3 regions of the Roseateles albus genome follow, and region 3 is predicted to be linked to each of the others. Evidence: predicted binding sites of a transcription regulator. Region 3 holds the regulator's gene; each other region holds the start of a gene.
What was found. The regulator FNR, encoded in region 3, switches genes on or off when oxygen is low (the NO sensors DNR and NnrR bind a similar motif). The targets are predictions, from matches to a motif close to TTGATNNNNATCAA.

Region 1 (4,207 bases), on a different contig from region 3:
GCTGACCCGCGGAGCGACGCACCAGCGCACGCAGCCGGGCGCCTAGCTCGAACAGATCGACCGGCTTGATCACATAGTCATCGGCGCCCAGATCCAGGCCGCGAATGCGATCGGGCACCGCGTCTCGGGCGGTCAGCACCAGCACCGGCAGCGTGATCCCGTCCCGGCGCAGGCCGGCCAGCACATCCAGGCCATCTTTCAGCGGCAGGCCCAGGTCCAGCACGGCGGCCGCATAATTTGCAGCCTCAGCGCGCAACTCGTGCTCGGCGGCCAGGCCGTCGCGCACCCAGTCCACCACAAAACCCTGCTGGCGCAGGCCGGCACGCAGGCCATCGCCCAGCAAGGCATCATCTTCGGCAAGCAGGATTCGCATGGGCTGATTATTGAGCCTGCACGCCGTCAATCGTCATCATCGTGACTACTTTGATGGCGGGCGCTGATCCCGGGGCGGTCCGACAACTTGGACGGTGCATCCTGCCATTGCCACCACCAAAAGCCCATGACCACGGCAACTAGGAGCAGGGCCAGCGGGCTCATATTCTGCTTGACCAGATCGGGACCTTTGCCGGGCGAGCGACCGCTCAGCATGGGGCCGGCATGGTTGTGGCGGCGCAGCAGGCTCACCCCCGCGATCAAGGCCAGATGAGCCAGCACAAGGCCTAAGCTGGCATTGCCCAGCAGCTCATGCAATTCCTCCAGTGCATCTTCCCAGCGATTGCCCCACCAAGCCTGCTCCAAGCCGACACCGCTGAGCGCGGCCGTCAGGGCTGCCAGCAGTATCGCCACCACCGCCAAGGTGTTCAGCCCCTGGTAGCTGGCGAGCAGATTGCCCTTGCCCTGCGGCCAGGCCAGCAACTGCTGCGGCAGGCCGCGCAGCTTGCTGAACCAGCCCGACAGGCGAACGCGCTTGGGCCCCACCAAGCCCCACGCCAGCCGGGCCAAGACCAGGCCCAAGCCCGTGTAGCCCAGCGTGACGTGGAGCAAATGCCAGCGCTCGCTTTCGGCGCTCAGGTAGGCGCCGGTGAAGCTGAAGGCCAGCAGCCAGTGCAGCGCCCGGGTCGGTGCGTCGATGACGCGGCGGCTGGGCGGGTGGCCCGGCGTCGCCAGCGGCGATTCATTTGGGGATGCGGATGCGGTGTTCATTGAAGTTTCCTTGTTCGGCGGTGGTGTGGCAGGCGGCGCAGTTGGCGGCGCTCTTGATGCTGGCGCGCTGCCAGGTGGCGGCGGAGATTTCGTCGTGCTCTCGCACAAACCAGGCCGAGCGCGTGATGCGATCGGCGGGCGGCGCTGCGTTGCCCACGCGCTTGTAGGTGCCGGCATTGCCCACAAGCCAGCGGCTCAACTCGTTCACGCTGGCTGCATCCAGCGAGGCGTCGGAGCCGAAATGCTTGGGCAGGTTCGCCATCAAGCGTTGCCAGGACGCGGCCGGCAGCATGCCCGGCGGATAGGCCAGATGGCAGGCCGCGCACTCTTGCTGATACTTGGGCAGCAAGGGGACGGATGCGCCGCGCCGGCCATCGTCATCGGCATGAGCCGCGCCAGCGGCCAGCAGCGTCAGGGCCAGCCAGGGCAACAGCAGTGAAGTTCTCATCATGTGGCTCTCCTCAGGGTTTGAGCGTGATCAGCCAGGCCAGCACATCGGCCTTCTCGGCCGCGCTGCATTCGCGGCTCAGCACATCCTTGCAGTTGCGCCGAAACCATTTCTCGACCTTGGCGGGGTCGCTGAAGCGTTTGGGGTTGAAGGCCGGCGCCAAGGCGTCAATCGGCTTGCCGGTGCCGGCATGGCGCCCCGCCGCGCTGGGCAGCGCCTGGTGGCAGGACGCGCAGCTCCAGTCCCCGCCATGGGTGACGGTGAAAAAGCGCTGGCCCAGCTTGGGGTCGGCGCTGCGGCCTGCCTGGGCGCTGTATTCGGCCAACAAGTCAGCAGGTGCGGCCTTGGCCAAGCCGGCGAGGGCGGTCAAAAGAGCCAGCAGCCCGCTGAAAAGGAGTGTGCGCGTGTTCATGAACTGCATCTTGCTGGCCCAGTCTTAGGGCAGTCTTAAGGATGCTTCAGCCGCTGCCTTGCGCTACATCAGTGCCTTGATCTGGGGCAAGTCGACAATCATCTGCATGCAAAACAAAGACGAGATTGACCCTTTTGCGGGCCTGAACCATGCTCAGGCTGCGCAGCGTTTGCTGGAGGATGGCCCCAACGAGCTCAGCCCGCCGAAGAAGCGCACGGTCTGGCATATCTTGGCCGATTTGGCGCGCGAACCTATGCTGCAACTGCTGCTGGCGGCGGGCGCCATCTACCTGCTGCTGGGCGACCGGGGCGAGGCCTTGATGCTGCTGGCCTTTGTGCTGCTGACGGTGATCATCAGCGTCAGCCAGGAGCAGCGCACCGAGCGCGTGCTGGAGGCGCTGCGCGACCTGACCAGCCCGCGTGCGCTGGTGATTCGTGACGGCCAGCTTGAGCGTATTGCCGGCCGCGAGGTGGTGCGTGGTGACCTGCTCGTGCTGACCGAGGGCGACCGCGTGGCCGCCGACGCGCTGCTGCTGGAGGCGAATGACTTGCAATGCGATGAGTCGCTGCTCAGCGGCGAATCCTTGCCGCTGTCCAAGCGGGCGCCGCCGGGCCCCTCCGAAGCCGAGGAGCACCGCGTCTTCGCCGGCGCCTTGGTGGTGGGCGGCCAAGGGCGGGCGCGTGTCACGGCCACCGGGCCGCGCAGCGAGATGGGCCGCATTGGCAAGTCGCTGGCCGAGATCGAGGCGCCGCCAACGCCGCTGCATCAGCAAACGAGGCGCTTGGTCAAGCTGTTCTCGGTCTTGGGCCTGAGCCTGAGTGCCGCGCTGGTAGTGATCTATGGCTTGCTGCGGGGCGACTGGTTGGCGGGCCTGCTGGCGGGCATCACGCTGGCGATGTCGATGCTGCCGCAGGAATTCTTGCTGATCCTGACCGTCTTCATGGCCATGGGGGCTTGGCGCTTGTCGCGCCAGCGCGTGCTGAGTCGGCGCGCCGCGACGATTGAAACGCTGGGTGCGGCCACCGTGCTGTGCACCGACAAGACCGGCACGCTGACCGTCAACAAGATGGCGGTGGCCGAGTTGACCCTCGCTGCTGGTGCAGATGCGACAAGCGCCGGCGAGTTGTCAACTTGGCAAGCGGATGAGCCGGCCTTGCCCGCGTCCTTCCATCTGCTGCTCGAGTACGCCGTGCTGGCCAGCGAGCGCGATCCCTTTGACCCGATGGAGAAGGCCTTGGTGGAGCTGGGCCAAGCTCAGCTGCCGGCCACCGCACAGCATCCGAGCTGGACCCTGCAGCATGAATATGCGCTCAGCCCCGAACTGCCGGCGATGACCCATGTGTGGCGCCGTGACGATGTGGCCGCTGCTGCTGCTGCTGCTGCTGCTGCTGCTGCTGGTGACGATGGCGAGGGCGCCGGCTTTGTGGTGGCGATCAAGGGTGGAGTTGAGGCGGTGCTGGGCCTGTGCCGCAGCAGCGACGCACAAACCCAGGCCTTGTTGCGGCAGACCGAGGCGATGGCCGCGCGCGGGCTGCGAGTCTTGGCCGTTGCCCGTTCCACTTGGCCCCATCCCTGGCCGGCTGTGCCTTGGCCCGCCGATCCAGCCGGTTTTGACTTCGAATTGCTGGGCCTGACCGCCTTTGCCGACCCACTGCGTCCCGAGGTGCCGGCGGCAATTGCCGAATGCCGCGCTGCGGGTATCCGGGTCTTGATGGTCACCGGCGACCACCCTGCAACAGCCTTGGCCATCGCCGCGCAGGCCGGCCTCGCCAACAGCCCGGCCGCGCTAACCGGGGTCGAGATGGGCGCATTGAGTGCCGCTGAACTGGACCGTCAGCTGCAGGCCACCCAGGTGTTCGCCCGCATCAAGCCGGCGCAAAAGCTCGCCTTGGTGGAAGCGTTGAAAGCGCAGGGCGAGGTGGTGGCGATGACCGGCGACGGCGTCAACGACGCGCCCTCGCTGAAGGCTGCCCATATCGGCATCGCCATGGGCGGGCGCGGCACCGATGTGGCGCGCGAAGCGTCCAGCTTGGTGTTGCTGGACGATAACTTCGCCGCCATCGTGCAAGCAGTGCGCCTGGGGCGGCGAATTTTTGACAATCTTCGCAAGGCGATGGCCTTTGTGCTGGCGGTGCATGTGCCGATTGCCGGCCTGTCTTTGCTGCCGTTGCTCTTGGGCTGGCCGCTGATCCTGTCACCTGTGC
Region 2 (4,207 bases), on a different contig from region 3:
CGGCTGCAACGAGGTACAGGGATTCTTGCTGGGGCGGCCCGCGCCGATGAAGGCCTAGTGTGGCCTTGCCACCTGCGTCGGCGCGGTCCGCCGCAGACCCTATTTCAAGGCCTTCACCAAGGCCTCGAACTGCGTCTTCACCGACTTGTCATGCGGGATGATGGCCGGCACCGGACGGGCCACGTTCACCAACTCGTACACCGCCATTTGAGCGGCACGCACGGAATACTCGACAGTGAACACCACGTCGTCAGCGATCTCGACAAACTGGCTGATGAAGGCCAGGTTCTTCGAATTCTTGGGCACCGGCAAGGGCCGATCGCTGTGGGCCCGCGGCATGAACATGCTGGTGATGTAGGGCATGCGGCAGGGGATGCAGTTGGCCTGGGCCACCGCATCCAGATCAAAGCGCAGATGGCCGCAGAGCTCTCGCAGGATCTCCTCGCCGCTGCAGTCGGCCATCGGTTTGGCCACAAAGTTGCCGATCCGGTCGGGGAACAAGGCATAGCCCCAAAACACCTGCACCTCGGCCGGCTGATTGGCGAAATGCGGCTGGTGCGCCAGCACGATGGACATCAACCAGTTGGAGTCCTTGAAGGTCACCAGTCCGCCGGTGCCGGCCTCGTTGCCGCTGAAAGCCTGCATCTTGTCGAAGAACCGCGTGTCCTTCAGCGTCACCGTGAACGAAGCCCACATCGACTCGGCAATGCTGCTGTTGAAGGCGGCAGGGTTACCGAACTCGGGCCGCCCCTGGGCCAGCTTTTCCCAGAGCTGCCAGCCGCCGCTGTCGTGCTTGTTCAAGGCCGGCGGCGCGCTGTGCATGCTGCCTAGGCTGGACGCATCGGTCATCGAACCATTCTGGAAGAACACCAGATCCCCTTCCCTGACAACGATGCGCTCGGCCGCACCGGCGCGCTGGCACTCGATCGCAGTGACCACAAACTGGCCGTCTTGCTCGGTATGAATCAAATCGGTGACCTTGCAATCCGGTATGAAGCGCACGCCTTGCGCCTGCAACCAAGCCTGCAAGGGCCGCACCAGCGAGTCATATTGGTTGTACACCGTACGCTTGACACCGCCCAGCGTTTCAATGCGAGAGAACTCCAACATGAAGCGATGCAGATAACGCTTGAACTCAACGGCGCTGTGCCAGGGCTGGAAGGCGAAGGTGGTGGCCCACATAAACCAAAACTCGGTCTCAAAGAAGGCCGGCGACAACCAGTCGGTGATGGCCGAGCTGCCCAGCGCCTCCTCGCTGGCTTGGCTGAGCTTGAGCAGCTCAAGCCGGTCGCTCATCGAGAAACCCATAGCTTCCACCGGCATCTTGGCGCGCTGGCGGTTGACCAGGCGCGCCATTGAATGAGCTTGGTGCCTTTCATTGAAGGCCAGCGTTTCCTCGAACACGCTTTGCCCGGCATGCTCTAGCGAGGGGATGGTCTTGAAAAGATCCCAGGTGCATTCGTAGTTATCCGTGGTCAGCATGCGGCCGCCGCGCAGCGAATAGCCGCTTGCGGCGTCGCCGGCGCCATCCAGGCTGCCGCCCATCAAGGGCAGCGCCTCCAGGATGGTGATGTTGGCACCCGGCACCTGGGCGTCGCGGATCATGAAGGCGGCGGCGGCCATCGAGCCTATGCCGCCGCCCAGCAAATAAGCCTTGAGCTGGGTGCGATTGATACTGGAACTGGAACTGGAAACTGAGGTTTGCATGGCGAAAGCCTGACTGAAAAGAAAAGGGCCCGGCATCACCGCCCTGCACAAAATTCACAGGGAGGTGATGAAGAGCCCACAGCTTCGCCGGCTTCGTCTGCGCGTCAAATGATCTGAATCAATCGCGGGGTCGCGGCTTCTCCGCCCTTGATCTGCATCAAACCCGCAAGCGCTTACGGATCCGGCTCAAGGCCTCCGGCGTGACGCCCAGGTAATGCGCTATGTCCCGCACCTGTATGCGCTTGGCCAAGGCCGGATAAGTCTGCAAAAAGGACTGGTAACGCTCCTCGGGGCGCATGGTGAGCAGTTCGCGCTCGCGCTGCTCCTTGCGCACGATATGGCTTTGCAGCAGCTGCGAAATCGCCCGCTGCCAGGCCGGGTGAAGAGCCATCAACCGCTTCATCGCGGCGTAATCGATTTGTTCGACCTGGCAGTCCTCCAGCGCCACGGCGCCGTAGTCGGTCTTAAGGCCGGCAACCAAGACATTGGGGCAGGCAAAGAAGTCGCCCTCGCCAATGAAGGACTTGATCCATTCCTCGCCCTCCGCGTTGGTATAGCTGAGTTTGACCAAGCCACGGCGCAGCACATAGACGAAGGGCTGCCACTCGCCGGGCGCAAAAATATCGACGCCCTTGGTAAATTGGCCGAGTTGGTAAGCCGGTGCCAAAAAATCCCAGTCTGGCAAGGCTTGATCGGCGGCTTTTTCTAAAAGGATTCGGGTTTGTTGCATGGCTGTGGTGGAGTCTACTTGGGCTCGCCTGGGCCCACTAGTCGCACAAGGCTGCTGGGCCCAGGCTGCTAGCATCGCTCGGCGCACATGAACCCTGGAGCCTCGGATGAACAACGACACTTTCTTCGTCCTGACACTGCTGGCCCTGGCTATCGCCTTGTCCCAGCTGGTGGGCATTCACACGCGGCTGCGGGAGAGCGAAGCCAAGCTGAACGCCTTGCTCACACATATGGGCATCAAATGGGGCCAGTACGCCGAACCTTCAGATGAAGTCAAAGCCCTGGCCAAGGACCCGAAAGCAAAAATTGCGGCGATCAAGGCCTACCGTGAGCAAACCGGACTGGGTCTGAAGGAAGCGAAAGACGTGATTGAAAAGCTTGGTGCGAGCTCATAGCCGAATCACATTGACCGCCTCGCCGAACACCGCCCGCACCAAAGGCAGCAGATGCGCATGGTGACTAAGAAAAATCACCTGGGTTCGCTCTGACAGCGCTGCCAATGCCCGCAAGCCGGCCTCGGCGCGGGCGTCGTCGTAGTTGATGAATAAATCATCGGCGACAAAGGGCAAGGCATGAACCGGATTCTGCTCGATATGCAGCTCCAAGGCTGCCAAGCGCAGCGCCATAAACAGCTGGTCGCGGGTGCCTTCGCTCATGCCGCCCACGCCCACCAGCCGGCCATCGGCGCGCAGGCCGTGCAGGCTCAGCGGCTGTGCCTCGAAGTCAACGCTGAGGCGCTGAAACGAGCCCAGGGTCAGCGCGGCAAATATTTCGCCGGCCCGCCCCAACATCGGACCCTGCTTGGTTTCGCGGTAACGATCGATGGCCCATTTCAGCAGGCGTGAGGCGGTGTAGACCTTGACATAGCGCTCGGCCGCATTGGCCATCTTGGCCAACGCGTCTTGGCGCTGACCCTCGACGCGCGCAGCATCGTCCTGCCCCGCAATCAGGCCCAGAGCCGTCTGCGCTTTATCGAGTTCGGCGCTCAAGCCCTCGCTTTGCTGTTGCGCTTCAACGATCTGGCGCGCCAGCTCGGCCACAGCCACCGAGATCTGCGTCCCATCCACGCCCGCCACCTCGGCTTCTAGCGCAGCGAGGCTGAGGCCATCATCGCCCTCGGCCAGCGCGCTCTGCGCAGCCCGCAGCGCGGCTTCGGCCACGCGGCGCTGGTCCGAACTCGCGATGCAATCCCGCAGGCCGGCCAGCTCGCTCACACCGGCCTGCCGCAAGAGCGGCTGTAAACGCGCCCTAGCTTCGCTCAGCCGCAGCCCGGCCGCATCCGCCTTGCTTTGCAGGCCGGCCAGCTCCAGGCGCAGGCGCTGCGCTTCTTCCTGGGCACGCTGGGCGGCGCCCAACTGGCCCAGCAAGGTCTGCACGCTCGCATCGCCCGGGCCGCCGAGGTCCAGCTTCAAGCTGCCCGCACAAGCCTGCCACTCCAGCTCGAAGTCGCTCAGCTCGCGTTGCATGCGCTCGATCCGCCGCAGGCGCAGATCGCGCATCTGCTGCAAGCCGGCGTCGATGTCCGACCAAGACGCGCAGACCTGCTCAGCGGCATCCGCCAGCACCGTCTCGGGCAAGCTCATTGCTTGCAAGGCCTGCGCCCAAGCCTGCTGCCACTGGGCAAACTCGGCCTGCGCAGCCTGCCGCTTGTCCAGCAGCTGGCTGGCGGCATGGCGGCCCTGCTCGATTTGCCGCGACAAAGCCTCGGCGCGCACCGTGGCCGCCGCCGCCGCGCCCATGGCTTGGTCGGCCATCAGCATCAGGGTCTCCA
Region 3 (4,207 bases):
GCCTGCAATACGAGTGCATTGGTTGCGCGGCCTGCATCGACGTCTGCGACGGCGTGATGGACAAAATGGATTACCCGCGCGGGCTGATTCGCTACGACACCGAGAACGGGCTGAACCAACACCTGAGTCCGGCCCAAAAGCTGCGCCGGGTGTTCCGTCCGCGTGTGGTGATTTACACGGTTGTTTTAGTGGTTTTGTGCTCGGCCTTGCTGGGCAGTCTTTTGTTCCTGCGCAGCCCCGTCAAACTCGATGTGGTGCGCGACCGCGGCGTGATGGCGCGTTTGGTCGAGGACGGTTTCATTGAAAACCTGTACCGCCTGCAGGTGATGAACACCACCGAGCAGCCACAGGACTTCACGGTGGCGGTCACGGGTATGACGGGCGTGGCTTTGGCTCAGCCGGTTGCGCTCACAGTGGGTGCAGCCGAAGCGCGCTGGGTGTCTGTGGCGGTGCGTGTGCCGCCGGAAGTGGCCGCGCAGGCCGGTGCTGGCGCTCACCCGATCCAGTTCCAGTTGATGCGCCCACAGCAAGCGGGCAAGGAGCCGGTTCAGGCTTCAATCGAAAAATCAACGTTTGTGGTGCCGCGCTGATGCGCAGCCGCCCAGCTTTGGAAAAGAATCATGACTGAGCATCAAAATATCAATTCGCCCGCTTCATCGTCTTCATTGAGCTCAACTTCGGCCACTGCCGCCGCTGTTGTAGCGCCCGAGGCGACGCGCCCTTGGTGGCGAGAGCCGGTGATGTGGTGGGTGGTGGGCGGCCCGTCCTTGGTCGTGGTGGCGAGTTTCATCACCCTTGGCTTGGCGCTGCGCTATCCCGATCCCGTGCTGCAAGAGCAGGCGTCTGCCAAAGCCATGCAGCCTGCGAAAGAGGCTCGCAATCACGCCGCGACAGGTGGGAAATGAGCGATTCGCCCACCCCAGCTTCAGACTCGAGCCCAGTGCCAACTGATCGTTCGACCCTGGGCCGGGTCGCGATGGCGGTGGTGTGGCCCTCGTTCTTGATGGCCGGGGTGCTGACGGCACTGGTGTTTGCGCTGGTCGATCCGGGTGATCTGACCTGGTTTGGCGGCGCGCCGGTCGAGTTGCCGCGCCAAGCGGTCTATACCCTGGGATTTTTGCTGTTCTGGCTGATCATCAGCCTAGCGGCCAGTTTGAGCGTGCTGATGGCCACTTTGCCGGAGCTGCCGCAGGACCGGCACCCGCGCGCCTGGCCCCGCTGAGTTTGCGTCTTAGCAGGTGGTGCTATTGACCAAGCGCTGCAAGCCGGCTTGGTCGAGGATGCGCAACTGGCGCTGTTTGACTTCCAGCAAACCGTCGTCCTGGAACTTCGAGAAAGTCCGGCTGACCGTCTCGAGCTTCAAGCCCAGGTAGCTGCCGATTTCTTCGCGTGTCATGCGCAGCACCAAGGCGGCAGCGGAGAAGCCGCGCGCTTGCAGGCGCTGGGTCAGGTTCAGCAAAAAAGCGGCCAGCCGTTCTTCGGCCCGCATGCTGCCCAGCAGCAGCATCACGCCGTGATCGCGCACGATCTCGCGGCTCATGATTTTGTGGAACTGGCGCTGCAAGTCGGTGAATTCGCGCGACAACTCTTCCAGTTGCTCGTAGGGGATCACGCAGACCGAAGAATCCTCCAGCGCTACCGCGTCGCAGCTGTGGCGGTCGGTGCTGATGCCGTCCAAGCCCAGCAACTCGCCGGCCATTTGAAAGCCGGTGACTTGGTCTCGGCCGTCCTCTGAGGTGACGCAGGTTTTGAAAAAGCCTGTGCGTACAGCGTACAAAGACAGAAAACTGTCGCCGCTGCGAAACAAAGTATCGCCGCGTCCGACTTGGCGGCGCGTCGCGACCAGCTTGTCAAGTTGCTCCAAATCGCCCGACGACAGGCCCACCGGCAGGCACAGCTCGCGCAAATTGCAACTCGAGCAGGCAACCTTCAGGGGTTCGATTTTGATCGGGATGGTGGCGTTCATTTGGCTCTTTTCAACTGACGCGCCGCCGTAACAGCGGGGCGGCGAATCTTTGGGGAAAGTGGCTCCCGAGATCATCAGCCTGATGTATCTCAAGAACTGCTGCATTGTTGGCCTCACCAAGCAGCTTAAGCTTGATCTTGATCAAGCGGTGAAAGCAAACTCTTGGCAAAGTATGCGCCATGGTACAGATCATTCACGCTAGCCCCGCCTTGGGTTCCGTCCAAGCCTCGGACAGTATCAGCGAAGAGCTGTTGCGCCGCTTCGATGTCTCAGGGCCGCGCTACACCTCTTACCCGACCGCAGACCGGTTTGTCGAAGCCTTTTCGGCCGATCAGTACACGCAGGCCTTGCAGCAAAGAGCAGGTGGCTCCTTGGGCAGTGCCTCGCCTTTGTCGCTGTACATCCACATTCCGTTTTGCGAATCGGTCTGCTACTACTGTGCTTGCAATAAGGTCATCACCAAGCACCATGACAAGGCGGTCGAGTACCTGCAGGCCTTGGTCACCGAGATGGATCTGACGCTCGCCCATCTGGGGCGCGGAGCGGCGGTGTCGCAACTGCATTTGGGCGGCGGCTCACCGACCTTTTTGAGCGACGCCGAGTTGAGCCAGTTGATGCTCGCACTGCGCGAGCGTTTTCGTGTGGCGCCTGGGGCCGAAGTCTCGATCGAAGTGGATCCCCGCACGGTCACCAAGGACCGGCTCAAACATCTGCGTGAACTGGGCTTCAACCGACTCAGCTTTGGCGTGCAGGACTTTGACGCGGCGGTACAAAAAGCCGTGCACCGAGAGCAGAGCTACGAGAGTGTCGAGGCCTTGATGATCGCCTCGCGCGAACTGGGTTTCGAGTCCACCAATGTCGATTTGATTTACGGTCTGCCGCTGCAGACGCCGGACTCGTTTGCTCGCACGATTGCTCAAGTTGGCGCCTTGAAGCCGGATCGCATCGCGCTCTATGGCTACGCCCATCTGCCGCAGCGCTTCAAGCCGCAGCGCCGCATCGACACGGCCCAACTGCCGCCGGCCGGTGACAAGGTTGCGATGTTGGCGGGGGCCATCGCCGGCTTCCAAAGCCATGGCTACAGCTATATCGGCATGGATCACTTCGCCTTGGCCACCGATTCCTTGGCTGTGGCCAAGCGGCAAGGGCGCCTACACCGCAACTTCCAGGGCTATAGCACTCAGCCTGATTGCGATCTGGTGGCACTGGGAGTGTCGGCGATCGGCCGTGTCGGTGCTTGTTATAGCCAGAACGCGAAGACGCTGGACGAGTACTACGACGCGCTGCGCCAAGGCCAGTTGCCTATCGTGCGCGGCTTGGCCCTGAGTCGTGACGACATCGTCCGGCGTGCGGTCATCATGGCCTTGATGTGCCAGGGCAGGCTGGAGTTTGAGTCGATCGAGTTGTCGCACTTGGTTGATATGCGGGCCTATTTCAAGCCCGAGTTGGAGCGCATGGCTGAGTTGGCCGAACAAGGCCTGGTGACGCTGGAGCCGGGTGCGATTCAAGTCACGCCAATGGGTTGGTATTTTGTGCGCGCGGTCGCCATGGTGTTTGACCGTTATCTGCAAGCCGACCGGAGCCGCGAGAGATTCTCTAGAATCATTTGATGCTTGATGTCGCTTTAGCCGGTTCGGCCCTGCTGATGGGGCTGGCCGGCACTCCCCATTGTCTGGCCATGTGCGGCGGCGCCAGCACTGCTATTGCGGGCCCCTCACGTTCGGCCATGCTCGGCTTTCAGCTCGGGCGTTTGTTCAGTTATGCCCTCGCAGGGGGATTGGCCGCAGCCAGCGTGGGCTTGTTGGCTCAATGGGGGCAGGCCTCGGCCCTGTTGCGGCCACTCTGGGTGCTGCTGCATGTGGCGGCTTTCCTGCTCGGCTTGGCCTTGCTATGGCATGGGCGCCAGCCGGCCTGGCTCGAAGGCATTGGCCAGCGTATCTCCAACGGCATTCGCCCTTCGGTGACCTCATCCTTGGACGGTTTGAAGGGGGGCGGCAAGATCTTCGCTCGGCCCGCACGAGCCGGCATGCTTGGGCTTGCCTGGGCCGCTTGGCCCTGCGGGCTCTTGCAGTCGGCCTTGCTGGTGGCGGCCTTGGCCTCGGGGCCGGCCCAGGGTGCTGCGGTGATGGCGCTGTTTGCGGGTGCCTCCGGCTTGGGTTTGGCCTTGGGGCCGCTGCTCTGGGTCAAACTGCAAGGGCAGGGCGGTGCTGCGGTCGCAGGCATGCGCTGGTCGGTGCGGCT

Region 1: a site for FNR is predicted at 2,080-2,093, ahead of PRZ03_RS13495 (cation-translocating P-type ATPase). Genes of this name have one in related genera too.
Region 2: a site for FNR is predicted at 1,816-1,829, ahead of PRZ03_RS13870 (oleate hydratase). Genes of this name have one in related genera too.

What each region holds. Positions count from the first base shown of each region.
Region 1 covers NZ_JAQQXT010000007.1:284,543-288,749, reverse strand. Annotated here, with positions in the region: gene PRZ03_RS13515 (winged helix-turn-helix domain-containing protein) at 1-373, opposite strand, end outside; gene PRZ03_RS13510 (cytochrome b/b6 domain-containing protein) at 400-1,143, opposite strand; gene PRZ03_RS13505 (diheme cytochrome c) at 1,115-1,594, opposite strand; gene PRZ03_RS13500 (DUF1924 domain-containing protein) at 1,605-2,003, opposite strand; gene PRZ03_RS13495 (cation-translocating P-type ATPase) at 2,110-4,207, shown strand, end outside.
Region 2 covers NZ_JAQQXT010000008.1:53,528-57,734, reverse strand. Annotated here, with positions in the region: gene PRZ03_RS13875 (putative bifunctional diguanylate cyclase/phosphodiesterase) at 1-58, shown strand, start outside; gene PRZ03_RS13870 (oleate hydratase) at 100-1,707, opposite strand; gene PRZ03_RS13865 (Crp/Fnr family transcriptional regulator) at 1,865-2,437, opposite strand; gene PRZ03_RS13860 (ribosomal protein L7/L12) at 2,544-2,831, shown strand; gene PRZ03_RS13855 (ATP-binding protein) at 2,826-4,207, opposite strand, start outside.
Region 3 covers NZ_JAQQXT010000002.1:447,627-451,833, forward strand. Annotated here, with positions in the region: gene ccoG (cytochrome c oxidase accessory protein CcoG) at 1-590, shown strand, start outside; gene PRZ03_RS04915 (hypothetical protein) at 621-905, shown strand; gene PRZ03_RS04920 (hypothetical protein) at 941-1,222, shown strand; gene fnr (fumarate/nitrate reduction transcriptional regulator Fnr) at 1,232-1,966, opposite strand; gene hemN (oxygen-independent coproporphyrinogen III oxidase) at 2,146-3,576, shown strand; gene PRZ03_RS04935 (sulfite exporter TauE/SafE family protein) at 3,576-4,207, shown strand, end outside.